One region of the Megasphaera vaginalis (ex Srinivasan et al. 2021) genome, then DNA from elsewhere that is predicted to be linked to it. Evidence: riboswitches for the same ligand, from Rfam matches in the RefSeq annotation. Region 1 holds a riboswitch; each other region holds the start of a gene.
The links. Region 1 has a riboswitch for ZMP and ZTP ahead of HMPREF1250_RS07320 (OFA family MFS transporter). Riboswitches for the same ligand answer to the same signal wherever they lie in the genome.

Region 1 (5,946 bases):
TGATGCTGCCATGGACATTGCCGCTACCGTGGCGTCGTCGCAGCGTGATTTCGTTGATAAAATGAATGATAAAGCGCTGGCTATCGGCGCCGTGCACACGCATTTTACCAATCCCTCCGGATTGCCGGAAAGCGGTCATTATTCGACTGCCGCCGATTTGGCGAAAATTGCCGCATACGGAATGAAAAACAGCGATTTTCGTACGTTGGTGAGCCGTTCATCATATGAAATGACCTATTCCGACGGCGATACGGAGACGCTGACGTCGCTCAACGAATTACTTGCCGGCCAATACGAGGGTGCTAACGGCGTGCGTACAGGAAGTACCGATAATGGTGGTCCCTGTCTGATTGCTTCGGCAACGCGGGAAGGGAAGACGCTCGTCGCCGCTGTAATGAATTCTTCTGATCGTTTCGGCGATGCCGCGGCGTTATTGGATTATGGCTTTGCCGTTTTGAAAGAAAAAGGAGCATCTGGAAGCGATTTCGCTACGGCGACGGCGGGAAAGAGCGATGAAAATCCGTACGTTCTCCGCGATGCGCCGGCAGGGCAGACATTGAGTCAACTTGCGGCGGAACAGGCTGCAGCGGCGCAGCATACGCAACAGTCGGCGTTATAGCATGAAAAACACAACAAGTGTTATAAAACAGCCGCCATTACCGATTTTACATCGGTAATGGCGGCTGTTTGTCGTCAAACAAGTGCGATCAAACGAGGGCGAAAAGATCGTTCAATCCTTCAGCCAGTGTCGGATGAGTAAAAATAAAGTCACGAATAACCGTATACTTGATATTTTGTGTCATCGCTAAGCGGATGATGTTGATCAATTCATGTGAATCGGCACAGAAGAGCTGCGCACCGAGAATCAGATCCGTTTCCGGATCCACTAAGGCTTTCAGCAAGCCGTCGGCCTGTCTCAAAACCTTTGCTTTGGGAATAGCCGCTGCAGGCATGGAAACGACGGTATAGGCAAGTCCTTGACGCTTGGCTTCGGCTTCACTCAGGCCGACGCGGGAGAATGTGGGGTTAATGAAGACGGAGTAGGCGAACGCGCCGCGATTGTCGACAGTTCGGACTTTTTGGCCGTATATATCGTCCCAAATAATGCGGCTGTCATCAAGTGACATGTACGTAAATTGCAATTTGTTGCAGACGTCACCTGCCGCCCAAACTGATGGCGCTGTTGTGCGCAGATGATCGTCGACAACGATCATTCCGCCGTCGTCGGTGCGGATCCCGGCTTTGGACAGCTGCAGTTCCGTCGTATCGACGCGGCGGCCGGTAGCGACGAGAACGGCGTCTCCCGCCAGCGTATGCATCTGTCCGCCCTTTTCATATAGGGTCGTGCCGTCGTTTATTTCCGTCACGTTAACGCCGGTTTCGACACGGATTCCCTGTCCGGTCAGGACTGCGAGAATGGCTTGCGCCATATCACTGTCTTCACGACCGAGAAATACGTCGGCGTCTTGCAGAATAGTCACTTCACTGCCGTATTCGGCAAACATGGAAGCAAATTCGAGACCGATATAACCGCCGCCGATGATCGTCAGCTTTTCAGGCAAGACGTCAAGATCCATGATGGTTTCACTGACATAGACGAAGGCGTTATCTTTTATGCCTTTGATCGGGGGAATAAAGGGGCCGGCGCCCGTATTGATGCAGGTACCGCCGTACATATGTGAGCTTTTTTCAATGAGGGCAACCTTTTCTCCTTTAGCTGCCAACTTTCCTGCCAATGTTTTGCCGGCTTTACCGAAGCCGATGATAAGTGTATTATACATCATGATTCGCTCCTTTTTATCAATAAATAATTATTATTTATTATATCTTATCATAAGAGTTGACAAAGTATATGTCACTGCCTATAATAAAAGAACAACAAAACCGATATGGAACTGACGGATAGTGGAATTAACCACATGAACCGTATCGCATAAAGTATGAGCCGACCGTCTGGGCAGAGATATGAATGTATACTTTGGCCGGAAAGGGTCGGTATTTTTTATATCTCTTTTTACGTTTTCGTACGAGAGAGGGGTATTGTATGAAGAGAAATCGGTGGCTTATCGCTTTATCCGCTATGGGACTTCACATTTGTATCGGCAGTGTATATGCGTGGAGTGTGCTGACCAAACCGATCATGCAGAGCATGGGATTTACGTTGAAAGAAACGACGTGGACATTTTCTCTGGCTATTTTGTTCTTGGGCCTTTCAGCCGGCTGTCTGGGCGCTTTCGTTCAGAAGATCGGGCCCCGCAAATCAGGACTTTTGGCGGCATTCTTTTTTTGCGGCGGTATGTTCGGCACGGCGTTGGCATTACATTTGCACAGTCTGCCGCTGCTTTACCTGGCCTATGGCGTTATCGGCGGTATCGGCCTCGGTACGGGGTATATAACGCCGGTGTCGACGTTGGTCAAATGGTTTCCGCATAATCGCGGTTTTGCCACGGGTCTGGTTATTATGGGATTCGGGTTTGCCAGCATGATTGCCGGACCGGTGATGCAACTTCTTGTTGAATCTTTCGGGCTGGTGACGAACTTCGTTATTCTCGGCGGCGTTTATTTTATCGTCATGACGGCATCGTCCCTTTATCTGGCGCCGCCTGCAGCCGGTGATATCGTACCTCGGGATAAAGTGCTGGAAGAAAGCGGCAGGAAACGGCCTGTCTATGCGGCGGCACTACCGCAGTTCACCGTCAAAAAAGCGATGAAAACATGGCAGCTTTACACGATTTGGTTCCTCTTCTTCACCAACATTACCTGTGGTATTGCCCTGCTTGCCGTTGCGTCGCCAATGGCGCAGGAAGTCGTCCATATGACACCGCTGGCGGCAGCGTCCATGGTCGGGATCATCGGCTTCATGAACGGCGCCGGCCGCATTGCGTGGGCGACGGTTTCCGACTATATCGGGCGAGCCAATACGTATCTGTTGTTCTTTGCCTTGGAAGTGGCAGCCTTTTATAAGCTTTCAACCGTTACTAATTCCTTCAGTTTTCAGATCCTCGTACTCCTGATCATAACCTGTTATGGCGGCGGCTTTTCCTGTATGCCGGCCTATCTCAGCGATCTCTTCGGCACCTTGGAACTGAGCGCTATTCACGGCCGGGTCCTGACGGCTTGGGGCGCTGCCGGAGTTGCCGGGCCCCTGCTTCTTTCCTGGATCAGAGAAACGACCAACAGCTACGCCGTAACCTTGCAGTTCTTTTCCGGCTGCCTTGTCGTCGTTTTTTTAGTCATGGCTTATCTTAAATACAAGACACGTCACGGCATCATCGGTACGGAAACGGCATGGACGGAACAGGAAGTAAAGCATGCCTGAATAAAAACGGAATAGGCGCGTTGTTGAGGTATCGTGGACCGTCGGTCTGCGGTACCTCTTTTTGAAGACTGCAGCCTGTCTTTACATACGGTCGTGGCGCGGCTTTAAAAGAATGCGTGAAGGCTGAACTTTTCGACAAAAAGATTCGCCGATTGACGGCGTCAATATTTTTTGAGGCCGTTAATCGCATTTCCACAGGCCGCAGAGAGTAGGAAAAACAGAGACGGCGTTCTGCTGTCATCGTTGCAGACGATGGAAAAGCGGGCGTCTTTTCGCGGGCCTTTTTGTACGGCGCCGCAGGTTGAACTGATTGTCCATGCAAAGAGAGCCCCTGCCGATTGGCAGGGACTCTCTTTATTTAACCTGGAGGCTATCACGTTTTGCCGGAATTGCACGTTGTTAGGGGATGAATGGGTCTTGCTCGACCTTTATTGTGCGGCTTCCTGCATGGAATCGATAATAGCCTGGGCCGTGTTAACGACTTCGATTTTCTTGTCCGCCTTTAACGTCGAGGCCATGGAGATGCGTTCGTTGAGAACGGTCATGTTTTTCAGATTGTCGTCAATGAATTGCTGCATCAAATCACCGGATTTGACGGCCCAAGAGCCGTTTTCCAAGATGGCGACAGTCCGTTTTTGCAAATTAAGGGCTTTCATGTGTTCCAGATAATCGAGCATGACCGGATAGATGCCCAAATTGTAAGTGACGGAGGCCAGTACGATGTGGGAATACTTGAAGGTTTCGGAAATCAACGTGGAGACGTGTGTCGTGGAAACGTCATAGACGTGAACGTTGGACATCCCTTTTTGACACAATTCCGAGGCCAAAGCCTGTGCCGCGGCTTCCGTGTTGCCGTACATGGAAGCATAAACGATCATGACGCCTTTTTCTTCCGGTTCATAGGTGCTCCAATGCGTATATTTATCGAGGAGATAACCGAAATCCTGACGCCAAACGGGACCGTGGAGCGGGCAGATAACTTTTATCTTATCCAGGACCGTAGCGGCTTTGCCCAGGAGATGCTGGACGTGGGGGCCGTATTTGCCGACAATATTCGTATAATAACGGCGCGCTTCGTCAATCCAGTCGCGGTCGAAATTGACTTCGTCGGCAAAGAGTTTGCCGTCCAAGGCGATAAAGGAGCCGAATGCATCAGCCGAGAACAATGCGCCGTTGGTGAGATCAAGCGTGATCATGGCTTCAGGCCAGTGTACCATCGGGGCTTCTACAAACGTTACCTGGTGTTTGCCGAACGATTGGACGTCGCCTTCTTTAACTTGGATCAACTCCTGATTATCAATGGAGAAACCGAATTGACGCATGATCATGAAGGATTTTTCCGTGCTGATGATTTTTACCTTCGGGTAACGCAAAATGATTTCTTCAATGGAGGCGCCGTGATCCGGTTCCATATGATTGATGACTAAATAATCTAAATTGCGGCCGTTCAGAACATGTTCGATATTTTCCAACAACTGCCGGCATACGGACCAGTCGACGGTATCGAAGAGAACGGTGCTTTTATCTATCAGCAGATAGGCATTGTAAGATACACCTAAGGGGATGGGATGGATATTTTCAAATAAATGGGTGCGATGGTCATTGGCGCCGACCCAATATAAATCATCTGTGATGTTTCGTACGCAATACATGAGCAGACTCCTTTCTATTCTTTAATGAAATGATCTTTTCCTTCAGCACATTCCGGGCAAACCCAATCTTCCGGAAGTTTATCGAATAACGTGCCCGGTGCAATATCGGCATCTTCGTCGCCGAGTTCAGGAACATATTCATAACCGCAGCCGCTGCAGACATAACGGGGGCCGATCGGTTCCGGTTTCGGCGGCAGCGGTCTTTTCATCTTGACCATAGGCGGAGCCGCTTTTTTCTTTTCTCTGCCCAATGCATCGGCCAGAAGCGGCAGGATTTCGTTGACATCGCCGATAATGCCATAGTCACAGTTCTTGAAGATCGGCGCGTTGCCGTTCTTGTTGATGGCGACGATCGTCGAAGCGTCTTTAATCCCTTTCAAATGCTGTTTGGCGCCGGAAATGCCGCAGGCGATATAGAGATTGCCTGTGAACTTCTGTCCGGACATGCCCACATACCGTTCGATCGGTACGTATTGCAAGGTTTCGGCGACGGGGCGGGAAGAACCGACGGCGGCGCCTGCAGCGGCGGCCAGATCTTCAATGAGGCGCATGTTTTCTTTGGCACCGATGCCCTTGCCGGCGGAGACTACTCGTTCAGCGAGCGCGATCGGCGTATCGGCGGGAATGCCGACGGAGAAATCATAACCGTCCTGCTTCAACGTTGCAACCAGTGTTTCCACTTGTTCTTTAGCATTGCCGTCACTGAAAATTTTTGTTTTGCGTATGCCCGTAATCGGCGCAGGTTTTTTAGCAACGGAACGGGATTCGCTGTGACTTTTTCCAAGCTTGCCGAGAAGATGAGCGGCAATGACGACACGCTGGATTTCATTTGTTCCTTCATAAATCGTCGTAATCTTGGCGTCACGATAAGCCCGTTCGACGTCCATGCCCTTTAAGAAGCCGGAACCGCCGAAGATCTGCAAGGCATCATTCGTGATTTCCATAGCGACGTCGGAAGCGTACATTTTGGCCATG
Region 2 (5,946 bases), on a different contig from region 1:
CCTCATCGGGATGCGGAAGCAGCGTTCCGGCGCCGCTTTTAATAACGCTTCCGGAAGTCCTTTCGTCTCCTTGCCGAAAACGATCAGATCATCTTCATGAAATGTAATATCGGCATAACATTGTTCGGATTTTGTCGTTAAATAATAAAAACGATGCCCTTCATAGGCTTTTTGCACTGCCGCAAAGTTTTCATGAACCTGGACATCGACAAGATCCCAATAATCCAGTCCCGCCCGTTTCAGATATTTATCTTCCAGGGAAAATCCCAAAGGCTTGACCAAGTGAAGCGTCATATGATTCGCCGCGCAAAGACGCGCTATATTCCCCGTATTTCCCGGAATTTCCGGTTCTACCATTACAATATGCATTCGTATCATCTCCATGAAGTATTGTACAAGAAACGGCGGAGAATAACAAGGCGTCCCTTCTCCATCTGCCGCAAAAATGAACGGTTCGCGACATTAAGAGGTATTCACAAACGGTCCGATTGCACGGATACACACCGGCAGTTTCTTCCATATCGTACTGACTGACGGAAGATCATTTCGCATCGTCATAAGATTTTATGCCGAAAAACTATTTTATCTTTACATATTTTTAATCTTCAATCTTTTCGCCAGATCCCGCACTGCCCCTTCAACGTCATCGGTAAAACCCGGCATTACACTATTTTGAATCATTTTGTTAATTATTATCAATAATCATAGGAATTATCGTTTTATTGCATTTACCTCATATTTATGGTATAATACAAACAATAATGACTATTATCAAAAAAAGATCTTATTAAAAGAGGTGTGTATCTATGGATTCATTTGACAACATTGCGCAATATCCCATTTATTTCGCCCCGGGCTGTAAACTGCTTCAGTTGGAACCGGAGATGGTTTCCAAAGTATACGATTACCTGCATCAGCTTTTCGGCAATATTAATCTGTATACTCGCTGCTGCGGCCTTGACGATTCCCGTCAGCAAGACGAAGAAGCGGTTTTCATCACGCTCTGCGATTCCTGTTTCAAAGTCTACGGCGAAACGTACGCAAATCTCCACATGCGCGATTTCTGGGACGTTTATGATGAATACAAGGATATTTATCCGTTGTATGATGAAGCGGCCGTTCGTAAAGCGCTCAATGAAACAATGACCGGCGTTTATCCGAAGGAAGGCATCAAAGCTTGGTTCAATAAATTCAATAATAACTGATTATATTTCGACGTATGATAAAAAACGGACTGCCGGCGGCGGTCCGTTTTTTTATCTTTTTCGTCATTGCCTTTCCCGGTAAACACGTTCAATTTCCGCTTCCAACAACGCTGCCTTTCGTTCCGTCTCTTCCATAAGCTGACAGGTTTTCCGCACAAAATCTTCATCGTCAATGGATTTCAAATTAATGCGGACGCTGTAAAAGGCCGAACGCATGGCGGCCCGCGCATTCATGGCGCCGATAACGCCATCCGTAATGACCCAGACATTGCCGTATCGCACAACCTGCACCGCCAAGGACAGTAAATCATACACACTGACGCCTAATGCCAAGGGAACTTCCGCAGCGTGGCGAAAGGCAGCCTGTACCCGTTCCGACCGGGATATCTCTGCCTTATTGATGCGCAGGGCCGTCAAAACGGCGGCAAACGCTTCGCCGTCCGCATCAATGGCGGCTATGTATTGCCGCCTCAAGGAGGCAGCCTCCGCCGCTGTCGCCGTCAACAGCGGCGCAACCTTTTCACAGCCTTTTTTATGAACAGTCAAATTGGCTACCATTTCCAAAAGCGCCGCTGCTGAAGCCGCCGTTAAAGCGGCAATGCCGCCGCCGCCCGGAACCGGCTCCGCCGAGGACGCCGCTGCCAAAAACTCTTCGATTACCGCTTTGCCAAAAGGCCTCTTACGATCAGAACAATCCTGTAATAACACCGTTTTCATCAATATCCATCCGATTCGCCGCCGGCACCTTCGGTAAGCCCGGCATAGTCATAATATTTCCCGTTTCACAAACAATAAACCCTGCGCCCGTGCAGACGCGCACATCTTTGACCGTAACGGTAAATCCTGTCGGCGCGCCAAGCAGATCGGCATTATCCGATAAGGAATACTGCGTTTTCGCTACACAGACAGGCATTTTGTCCAGCCCCAGTCTTTCCAATTCTTCCACTTGTTTCTTCGCTCTGCTTTCAAAGATGACGCCGTCACCGCCATAAATTTCCCTGACGATCGTTTCCAATTTTTTGGCAATAGATTCCGTTGCTTCATAAAGCGGTTTATACGGTTTCTTCGGTGCCGCCATGAGCGCCAGTACCTTTTCACCCATATCCAGTCCGCCGGCGCCGCCTTGCGCCCAGCAATCGCCCAAACTGACATCAACGCCGTAAGCGCGGCAAAGATCGGTCAATTTTTCAATTTCCGCCGGCGTATCGGTCAGGAAGCGGTTGATGCTGACCAGAACGGGAACATCAAATTTACGCATATTTTCAATATGCTTGGCCAGATTGGCAAACCCTTTTTCCAGAGCGACCACATCTTCCACTTGCAAATCGCTTTTTTTCACACCGCCATGCATTTTCAAAGCCCGAATTGTTGCTACGAGCACGACGGCATCCGGTTTAATACCGGCAAACCGGCATTTAATGTCCATAAATTTTTCGCCGCCCAGATCGGCGCCGAAACCGGCTTCGGTAACCGTGATTTCCCCCATCTTCATGGCCAGTTTCGTCGCTACGACGGAATTGCAGCCGTGCGCAATATTGGCAAAAGGACCGCCATGAACCAGCGCCGGTGTGTTTTCCGTCGTCTGCACGAGATTGGGCTTGATGGCGTCTTTCATCAAAACAGCCATGGCGCCGGCAACACCGAGATCGCCGGCCCGAACAGGCTGCCCGTCCAAATCGTAGGCGACGATAATATTCGCCATGCGCCGCTTCAGATCCATCAGATCTTCCGCCAGGCAAAGGACGGCCATAATTTCCGAAGCGACGGTAATCATGAAGTGGTCTTCTCTGGGAAAGCCGCAAACGGTTCCCCCCATAGCGACGACAACATTACGCAGCGCGCGATCATTCATATCCATGACGCGTTTCCAGACGACCCGGCGGATATCAATGCGCAGGGAGTTTCCCTGATGGACGTGATTATCAATAGCTGCTGCAAGCAGGTTATTGGCCGTTGTAATGGCATGCATATCGCCGGTAAAGTGGAGATTGATATCCTCCATCGGCAATACTTGCGAATAGCCGCCGCCGGCGGCGCCGCCCTTAATCCCGAAAACGGGGCCGAGAGACGGCTCGCGCATGGCGACGATCGTCTTATGTCCCATGCGATTCAGCGCCTGCGCCAGGCCGATCGTCGTCATCGACTTTCCTTCACCGGCCGGTGTCGGATTGATTGCCGTTACCAAGACCAATTTACCGTCCCGGTTTTTGGACAGGCGTCGAATCGCGTCAAAGGATATCTTTGCCTTGTATTTACCGTATAATTCCAAATCATCTGCCGTCAAGCCCACTTTTTCCGCAATGCTCGTAATCGGTTCCAACGTTGTCCGTTGCGCGATTTGAATATCACTCAATACTTTTTCCATCGTCATCGTCAGCTCCTCGATAGTAGCAAAAAAAATACCGACATTCCGGAATCTCTGCCCAGACGGTCGGCTCGCATCGATCATGCTCCCTGTGGTCAACCCACTTCCGTCAGTCACATGATCTATGCATTTATTATACAAAACGGCATCTGTCTTTGTCAATCAGCCGTCCCTGCAAGGCCCCTGTCCGCTTATTCAATAAGCACCGTTTGTACAGCTGAAAGCGCAACTGTTCCGCCGATACGAAGCGACTGCAATTCCCCGTCATCGACTTTGGCAGCAATCGCAATTGCGCCGCCCGGCTGGCGCAATGTACAAGCTACATTCCGTCTCCCGACACAGGCCAACGCCGCCGCTGCCGCTGCCGATCCGCTGCCGCAACTTCGTTCCCAGTAACGTGTATCCGTTTCCGCCACATAGACGGCAGGAACCATGGTCAGCGCCTGCGTATCGACAATGATTAGCCCGTATGCCGCATAGGCGTCAGTAGAGACATATTCGCGCAGCGCCTGCCAATAAATTTCCTTATCGACATTATCGCCGGTTTGTACGAAATAAACGAAATGCACGATTCCCGGCAACGTCACCTTGAAAAACCGGTACGGTAAATCATTGACGGGAATCAGCACGGCTTCCACCGACTCCGGCAGAGGCATATCAATGACGGCTTGAAAAACATCCCCTTTACGCTCAACGGCAACACCTAACGGCACAGTGCAACCCGAACAGGATACACGATACATTCCCTTGTCCTCTCTCGTCAAGGACAGGGCATAAGCGGCGGCACTGCGCGAAGCGTTACCGCAAAACTCGCCGCCCATCATATCAATGCGAAGAGCAGTGCCGTCTGCCGGATCCATGGTCAGATAAGCAACCTGTTCCGCTTCAAGTGCTTCGGAGACGAGCAACTTGGCGGCTACAACACTATGATCAGCCCGATCGATTCGATCCAAGACAAGAACAGTCGTGTTCCCGCTGGGATCTGCCATTACATAATGAATAGTTTGCATCACTTTTCTCCTTTCTTTTTTATTATACCATATCCCGTCACCGCCAAAATAAAAAGGACCCGCAAAATTTGCGGGTCCTTCTGCCAAGACTTACAGAACCAACGTCGGCGCTGCATACGTACGGCCGAGCAATTCCTGATTCAGCGCGTACAGCCCCTTCGGATCGGAACCGAAAAGTTCGTATTTTTTGATCAGTCCGTCGGCATTCTTTTCTTCCTCTCCCTGCTCTTTGACGAACCAGTCGAAGCATTGCATCGTACGATAATCGTGAACCTCGTCGGCAGCTCTGTAAATTTCATTGATCAGATGCGTGACATATTGTTCATGGGCATAAGCGGCCTTCATCGGATCGATGATATCGTTACAGGCCAAAGACGGTTTTTCAATCGCCTCAAACGTCACGGATTCACCGTTATTATGCAGATATGTACGCATCAGCATCGCATGATCGTGTTCTTCCTGCGCCTGCACATCGTACCAATGAGCAAACCCGTCGAGTCCTTTATCGTAATAAAAGTTGGCGAATGCCAAATACAGGTACGAAGAATAAAATTCCTGATTGATCTGTTTGTTAATAAGCTCTTTTACTTTGTTATCCAACATGCTGCGTTCCTCCTTGTCTATTCGCGGACCAGGGCTATTCCTAAAAATAGTCATCAACGCAATCTCTATAAGATTTATACATAGTAAACCACGTTTAAAATAAATTACAATGATTATTAACAAATAAATTGCTTTTTAAATAAAACTGCCGCCTCTCTTCTATAGAGCTGGCGGCAGTAATACGTTATTTTTTGACTAACTCTTCTTCTATCTGAATATGTAATTCATGAAGCTGTTTCGGCGTAACCGGTGACGGCGCTTCACTCATCGGATCGATAGCATTCTGCGTTTTCGGGAAAGCGATGACATCGCGAATGGATTTACGTTTCAGCATCAGCATGATCATCCGATCCAAGCCGAAAGCCAAACCGCCATGCGGCGGCGCGCCATATTCAAAGGCACGGAGCAAGAAGCCGAATTTCTGTTCCGCTTCTTCTTCCGTCAGGCCGATAGCTTTAAAAACGCGCTGTTGCAGTTCCGGCTGATAAATACGCAATGAACCGCCGCCCAATTCTACGCCGTTGAGAACGAGGTCATAGGCCTTGGCATAAACGTGGCCGGGATCGGTTTCCAACTTGTCCAGATCTTCGTCACGAATGGCTGTAAACGGGTGGTGCATGGCGACATACCGTTTTTCTTCTTCACTATATTCGAACATGGGGAAGTCGACGACCCAGGTAAAAGCAAATTCATCTTCACGGATACAGTTCGTACGGCGTGCCATTTCCTTACGCAATTCTCCTAAAGAAGCCGCGACGACAGA
Region 3 (5,946 bases), on a different contig from region 1:
GTCTTCCAATAAGATTTCCATGCCCATCAATTTGCCCAGGTCATCGCCGACCTTGACTTCCACGGTCTGCTCCAGCTGTCCCTGCCTGATTTCGGAACCGATTTCCAGGCCTTGCGCCTGGTCCCGTTCAAATTCGGCCTTTGCCTTAGCCGCAGCAATACGTTGTTTTTGCTCTTCCACCTTTGCCCGCAGAGAAATCAATCCCTGAGCATCGATTTTAGCCTGTTCGGTCATCATCCGTTTGGCTTGGAATTCCAAATTCTGCGATTCCTTTTCGATATTGGCCAATACCTGCTCAGAATCTCTCAGAATCTTGTCTTTCAGCGCCTGCGTCACTTTTGATTTTACAGTAACAGGCACGCGCAACGTAATCTGATCCATGGTTCCTCCTATACAATATCCACTGATACTTTCTTGTCTGCCTTCACTGCCGCAGCCTTGACGACAAGGCGCAACGCTTTCGCGATTTTGCCTTGTTTGCCAATGACTTTCCCCATATCTTCCGGTGCGACATGAAGCTGATACACTTCGAGGCCTCTTTTTTGAATTTTTGTAACCGTAACTGCCTCCGGCTGTTTCACCAACGCTTTGGCAATACATGCAATCAATTCTTCCATCGTATCCAGCCTCACTTACTTTTTGGATGCTTCAAACTGAGCCATAATGCCGGCTTTTTTGAAAAGAGAACGAATCGTATCGGTAGGCTGTGCGCCTTTACCAAGCCAGGCCAGGGCTGCTTCCGCATCAACGGTCAATGCGTCTGCCGCTTTAGCCGGATCATACATGCCCAGCGTTGCAACGGGGCGGCCGTTCTTGCGGGCATCGCGAGCGTCGGCGACGACAACGCGGTAAACCGGTTTTTTCTTAGCCCCTAAACGAGCTAAACGGATTTTGATCATGAGTTTTCACCTCCTTCAAAGGATACTCCCCATTCCGGGGCTTCTATTAAAAGGGAAGACGAGGCATGAAGCCGCGCCCTTTGTTTTTTGCTTTTTTCGCCTGCTTCATCATTTTCTGCATTTCTGAAAACTGCTTCAGCAAACGGTTCACATCCTGCACGCGCGTGCCGCTGCCGCGGGCGATTCTGCGCTTGCGGCTGTCCTTGATGAGCATTTTCGGATTGGAACTGCTTCGCTCCTTTTCCGTCATGGAACGGATAATAGCTTCAATGTGCTTCATTTCCTTGCCGTCCATATCAACTTTATCCAATTCTTTCTTATACTTTCCTATTCCCGGTATCAGGCTCATAATACCGCCGAGATTACCCATTTTTTTGATCATCTGCAGCTGCTTCAGAAAATCGTTAAACGTAAAAGCGCCGCTCTTCATGGTCTCTTTCATCTCGGCCATCGATTCTTCGTCGAAAGCGGCCTGCGCCTTTTCGATGATCGTCTCAACGTCACCCAGATCAAGGATGCGGGATGCATAACGGTTGGGATGAAATTCTTCCAATCCGTCCGCCTTTTCGCTGACGCCGATAAATTTGATCGGCTTTCCCGTAACGGCTTTAATCGACAGCGCCGCACCGCCGCGGGCATCACCATCAAGCTTAGTCATGACCAGTCCGTCAACGCCCAGGGCCTGATCAAAAGCTGACGCTGCCGTAACCGCATCCTGACCGGTCATGGCGTCGACAACCAGGAGAATTTCGTGGGGATGGACACTGCCTTTGATGCGAATCAGCTCTGCCATCAATTCTTCATTGACGTGCAGGCGGCCTGCCGTATCGATGATAATGACATCGCGGAGATGCCCCAGCGCATAAGGGACGGCCCGTTCGGCGATGCCGACCGGATCCTTGCAATCCTCTTCCGTATAGACCGGAATGTCAAGGTCCTGTCCCAGCACCTGAAGCTGCGTAACAGCAGCCGGACGATACACGTCGCAAGCCACCAGGAGCGGCTGTTTCCCTTGCCCTTTCAACTTCTTCGCCAGCTTTGCCGCCGTCGTCGTCTTCCCGGCGCCTTGCAGACCTGCCAACATGATGATCGTCGGCGGCCGTGAAGAGATCGCAATGCGGCTTTGCGTTCCGCCGAGAAGTTCCGTCAATTCGTCGCGAACGATTTTAATGACCGTCTGCGACGCATTCAGACTGCTGAATACTTCTTCTCCGACAGCCTTTTCCCTAACCTTTTTGATGAAATCCTTCGTGACCGCAAAGTTGACGTCTGCCTCCAAAAGGGCGCGGCGTATCTCTTTCAGCGCTTCATTAACGTCATCTTCCGAGAGTTTGCCTTTGCCGCGAAGCTTTTTAAAAGCCGACTGAAAGCGTTCGGAAAGACTTTCAAATGGCATGAGGACCTCCTTCTTTACAGTTCGATGCGATGTAAAATTCGTTTTGCTTCTTCTATTTCCGCCGTACTGCCGCCTTCCAGAAGGCGGGCGGCCATTTCCACTTCCCGTTGCAGAACCTGCGCCCGTTCCAACAGGTGCAGCTTCGCTTCGTAATGTTCCAATGACTGCGAGGCGCGATGCAGCAAATCATGAACGCCTTGCCGGGATATTTCCAAATTTACGCCGATTTCGGCGAGAGAAAGATCCTGATTGAAATACATGTCCATACATCGTTCCTGCCGTTCCGTCAGTAACGGCCCGTATATGTCCAACAGCCGCCCTTTGCGAAGCACATCTTCCAACATGATTTCACCGCCTCTGTCATTCGTACGTTGCAAGTATACAGGAAAGGGAAAGGGGTGTCAAGTATTTTTACTTGTCACCTCTTTCGGTCTGCCATCCTTTAATGATGGAATAAACGGAGTCCTGTCATCGCCATGGCCATATTATATTTATCGCACGTTTCAATGACATTGTCGTCGCGAATGGAGCCGCCTGCCTGTGCAATATATTCGACGCCGCTGCGATGGGCGCGTTCAATATTGTCACCAAAGGGGAAAAAGGCATCGCTGCCGAGAGCCACGCCGCGAAGTTGTGCGACCCACTCTTTCTTTTCCCGCCCGGTCAAAGGCTCCGGCTTTTTTGTAAAGAACTGCTGCCACACACCGTCGGCAAGGACGTCTTCCCAATCATCGGAGATATAAACGTCTATCGTATTGTCACGATCAGGGCGACGGATATCATCCCTGAAAGGTAACGCCAACACCTTCGGGTTCTGCCGGAGCCACCAGACATCGGCCTTATTCCCTGCCAGGCGCGTACAGTGGACGCGCGACTGCTGTCCGGCACCGACGCCGATCGTCATGCCGTCTTTAACATAGCAAACCGAATTTGACTGCGTATATTTCAAGGTAATCAGCGCCACGAGCAAATCACGCTGCGCGCTTTCGGGAATCTCTTTGTTGCGCGTCGGCCGAACGGCAAAAAGATCCTTTGTAATGACCGCGTTATTGCGGTCCTGCTCAAAGGTAACGCCGAAGACCTCTTTATGCTCCGGCACTGCAGGCACATAAGCGGCGTCGATCTTCAATACGCAATACGAGCCTTGCCGTTTTTCCTTCAAAATTTTCAACGCTTCTTCCGTATATCCCGGTGCGATAACGCCGTCTGAAACTTCCCGTTTCAGCAGCGTCGCCGTCGCGGCGTCGCACGTATCGGAAAGGGCGACGAAATCGCCGTACGAACTCATGCGATCAGCGCCACGGGCACAGGCATAGGCTCCGGCCAACGGCGACAGTTCCAAATCGTCAACGTAATATATCTTTTTCAAGGTATCGCTCATTTCAACAGCCACGGCAGCGCCTGCCGGACTGACATGCTTGAACGAGGCCGCAGCCGGCAGTCCTGTCGCTGCTTTCAGTTCTTTAACTAATTGGTAGCTGTTCAGCGCATCGAGCAAATTGATATAGCCGGGACGGCCGTTCATAACTTCAAGCGGCAAGTCGCCGCCGTTTTTCATATACACTCTCGTCGCCTTCTGATTGGGATTGCATCCGTATTTCAATTGCAGTTCTTTCATCGTCATTTCCTCCTGGGAATAAAAAAAACACCGACACTCCCGGACTCATTTGCCCAGACGGTCGGCTTTTTATCGATCATGCTCCCTGTGGTCAGCCCACTTCCGTCAGTCACATGATTCCTTTTTCATTATACAAACTGGCTCGCAGCCTTGTCAACAGACGGATTTTACTCGACGACATCACGAACGGTAATCTTCAGAATGTCGACGGACATGCCTGTCGTATACTCGATGTCGTCCTGCAGCGAACAGCGGATCCGCTGCATCAGCGTCTTAATATGGACGCCGTACCGGACGGTAACGCCCAAAACGACGGCCAGTCCGTTGCTGCCCGGCACATAATTCTTCGCCACCTTGACGCGGTTTACCTTGACGATACCGTCGATCCCGGCCAAACAATGACGGATCAGAGCGAAAAAGACGTCATCAGAAAAGATGAGCTTACCGTAATAACTGAAGATCGGTCTGACAACGGACTGTTCGAAATCAGGTCCTTTTTTGCCGCTCCGGTTGTGGAGAAACGAACGGATCGGATCGAGGAGATAGCCGTGAAAATGGGATTTCAATTCCATTGTCGGCACGGGAATGATATGTTTTCCCTCCGCTTTGCGGATGGCTCTGGCTTTGGCGATCTCGGCGGCGCAGGAAACCTCTTCAATCCGGATATACGCATCGACAGGCGGCAAATACAAGGCTTCGCGGATGCGCTGCACCATGTGCTTCGATGTCCCCAGGATCAACAGTTTTTCCGGCTTTACCCGGCTCAGCGCCTCGCGGACGGCTGCGGCGTGAGACGGCTCAAGAAAGATGGCGCAGCGAACGGCGCGCATGCGATTGGTCTCATCTTTTGCGGAACAGCCGGCAATAATGCGGTTCTGATAGATGAGAAGACCGTCGTCAATGATGCTGTCAATATGATTGTCATAAGCGACAACCAGCGCATGGTGGCTTTTGCCGGTGCCGCTGGGGCCGATAAATCCGATAATTTTCATTTTCTCATCCTTTATAAGAAAGGAGCGGCTGCAACGGCGCCGCATCAAAGGAAAAAACGCCGAGACCGTCAGGGTAGCGGCCGATCGTGCCGTGGTAATCGGAACCGCCGCTGACCAGCCAATCCTTTTCCCGCGCAATGCCGAGAAATTCGTCATACCGGCCCCGATTCTTCGGATGATATACCTCTATGCCGTCGAAGGGATGCTGCAAGACCTGCGGCAAGGCCGCTTTAAGCAGCGACGGGTGCGCTAAAAAGGACAGGCCGCCGGCACGGTGAATGAGTTCAATGCAGGCGTCGATATCGTAACGATCATAGGGAACGTAAGCCGGGCCGTTACGGGAAAGGATCCTTTCAAAGACCGCAGAAACTGATGAAAAATAGCCTTTTTCCACCAACATAGCCGCAATATGCGGTCTGCCGACAGTACCGCCGCGCCGCAGTATATCATTGACAACGGTGAGATCAAGCGCATAGCCGAGAGCCGTGCATTTCTCAACGATCTTTCTTGCCCGTACTGCGCGCCGCTCCTTGAAATCGCGGCAATAGTCCTGCAACTCTTCGTTCGCCGGATCCAGATGATAGCCGAGAATATGGACATCTTCATCGGCGCAGTCACTGCTCATTTCAATGGCGCTGATAATCTTTACACCATCATGCAGCCTGTGCGTACCGTCATATGCCGCCATCGTATCGTGGTCGGAAATAGCGATGACGTCAAGCTTTGCCGCCGCAGCCATTGCCGTCAGTTCCGCCGGCGTGTGGAGACCGTCGGAACAAGTTGTGTGCATGTGCAGATCCGCCTTCATCATCGTCCGCCTCGCAAAAATTCCAGAATCGTCTTGACCCCTACGCCGGTAGCGCCGCTGAAACCGCTTTCATCCTTTTTTTCACTAAAAGCGGTTCCGGCAATGTCGAGATGAATCCAGGCCGTTTCAGGCTTCACGAATTGCTTGATGAATTGCGCCGCCACGATAGCACCGGCGCCGGATCCGGTCGAACCGACATTTTTCAAGTCGGCAACAGTGCTTTTCAACTCCTC

Region 2: it holds a riboswitch for ZMP and ZTP, as region 1 does, so the genes downstream of both, HMPREF1250_RS09460 (formate--tetrahydrofolate ligase) here and HMPREF1250_RS07320 (OFA family MFS transporter) in region 1, are expected to answer to the same signal.
Region 3: it holds a riboswitch for ZMP and ZTP, as region 1 does, so the genes downstream of both, HMPREF1250_RS02300 (phosphoribosylaminoimidazolecarboxamide formyltransferase) here and HMPREF1250_RS07320 (OFA family MFS transporter) in region 1, are expected to answer to the same signal.

The regions. Positions count from the first base shown of each region.
Region 1 covers NZ_AWXA01000041.1:110,153-116,098, forward strand. The annotation lists gene HMPREF1250_RS07310 (D-alanyl-D-alanine carboxypeptidase family protein) at 1-619, shown strand, start outside; gene HMPREF1250_RS07315 (FAD-dependent oxidoreductase) at 708-1,784, opposite strand; ZMP/ZTP riboswitch at 1,882-1,966, shown strand; gene HMPREF1250_RS07320 (OFA family MFS transporter) at 2,045-3,319, shown strand; gene HMPREF1250_RS07325 (FprA family A-type flavoprotein) at 3,748-4,971, opposite strand; gene HMPREF1250_RS12305 (FAD-binding protein) at 4,986-5,651, opposite strand; partial or broken gene HMPREF1250_RS12310 (acyl-CoA dehydrogenase) at 5,766-5,946, opposite strand, start outside.
Region 2 covers NZ_AWXA01000053.1:59,046-64,991, reverse strand. The annotation lists gene trmL (tRNA (uridine(34)/cytosine(34)/5-carboxymethylaminomethyluridine(34)-2'-O)-methyltransferase TrmL) at 1-369, opposite strand, end outside; gene HMPREF1250_RS09470 (hypothetical protein) at 807-1,205, shown strand; gene HMPREF1250_RS09465 (cyclodeaminase/cyclohydrolase family protein) at 1,269-1,922, opposite strand; gene HMPREF1250_RS09460 (formate--tetrahydrofolate ligase) at 1,891-3,570, opposite strand; ZMP/ZTP riboswitch at 3,620-3,697, opposite strand; gene HMPREF1250_RS09455 (hypothetical protein) at 3,762-4,580, opposite strand; gene HMPREF1250_RS09450 (ferritin) at 4,671-5,183, opposite strand; gene aspS (aspartate--tRNA ligase) at 5,368-5,946, opposite strand, start outside.
Region 3 covers NZ_AWXA01000008.1:76,910-82,855, forward strand. The annotation lists gene HMPREF1250_RS02275 (YlqD family protein) at 1-381, opposite strand, end outside; gene HMPREF1250_RS02280 (KH domain-containing protein) at 390-617, opposite strand; gene rpsP (30S ribosomal protein S16) at 633-899, opposite strand; gene ffh (signal recognition particle protein) at 946-2,295, opposite strand; gene ylxM (YlxM family DNA-binding protein) at 2,310-2,639, opposite strand; gene HMPREF1250_RS02300 (phosphoribosylaminoimidazolecarboxamide formyltransferase) at 2,738-3,913, opposite strand; ZMP/ZTP riboswitch at 3,958-4,036, opposite strand; gene HMPREF1250_RS02305 (Asp23/Gls24 family envelope stress response protein) at 4,081-4,905, opposite strand; gene HMPREF1250_RS02310 (PHP domain-containing protein) at 4,910-5,716, opposite strand; gene HMPREF1250_RS02315 (leucyl aminopeptidase family protein) at 5,713-5,946, opposite strand, start outside.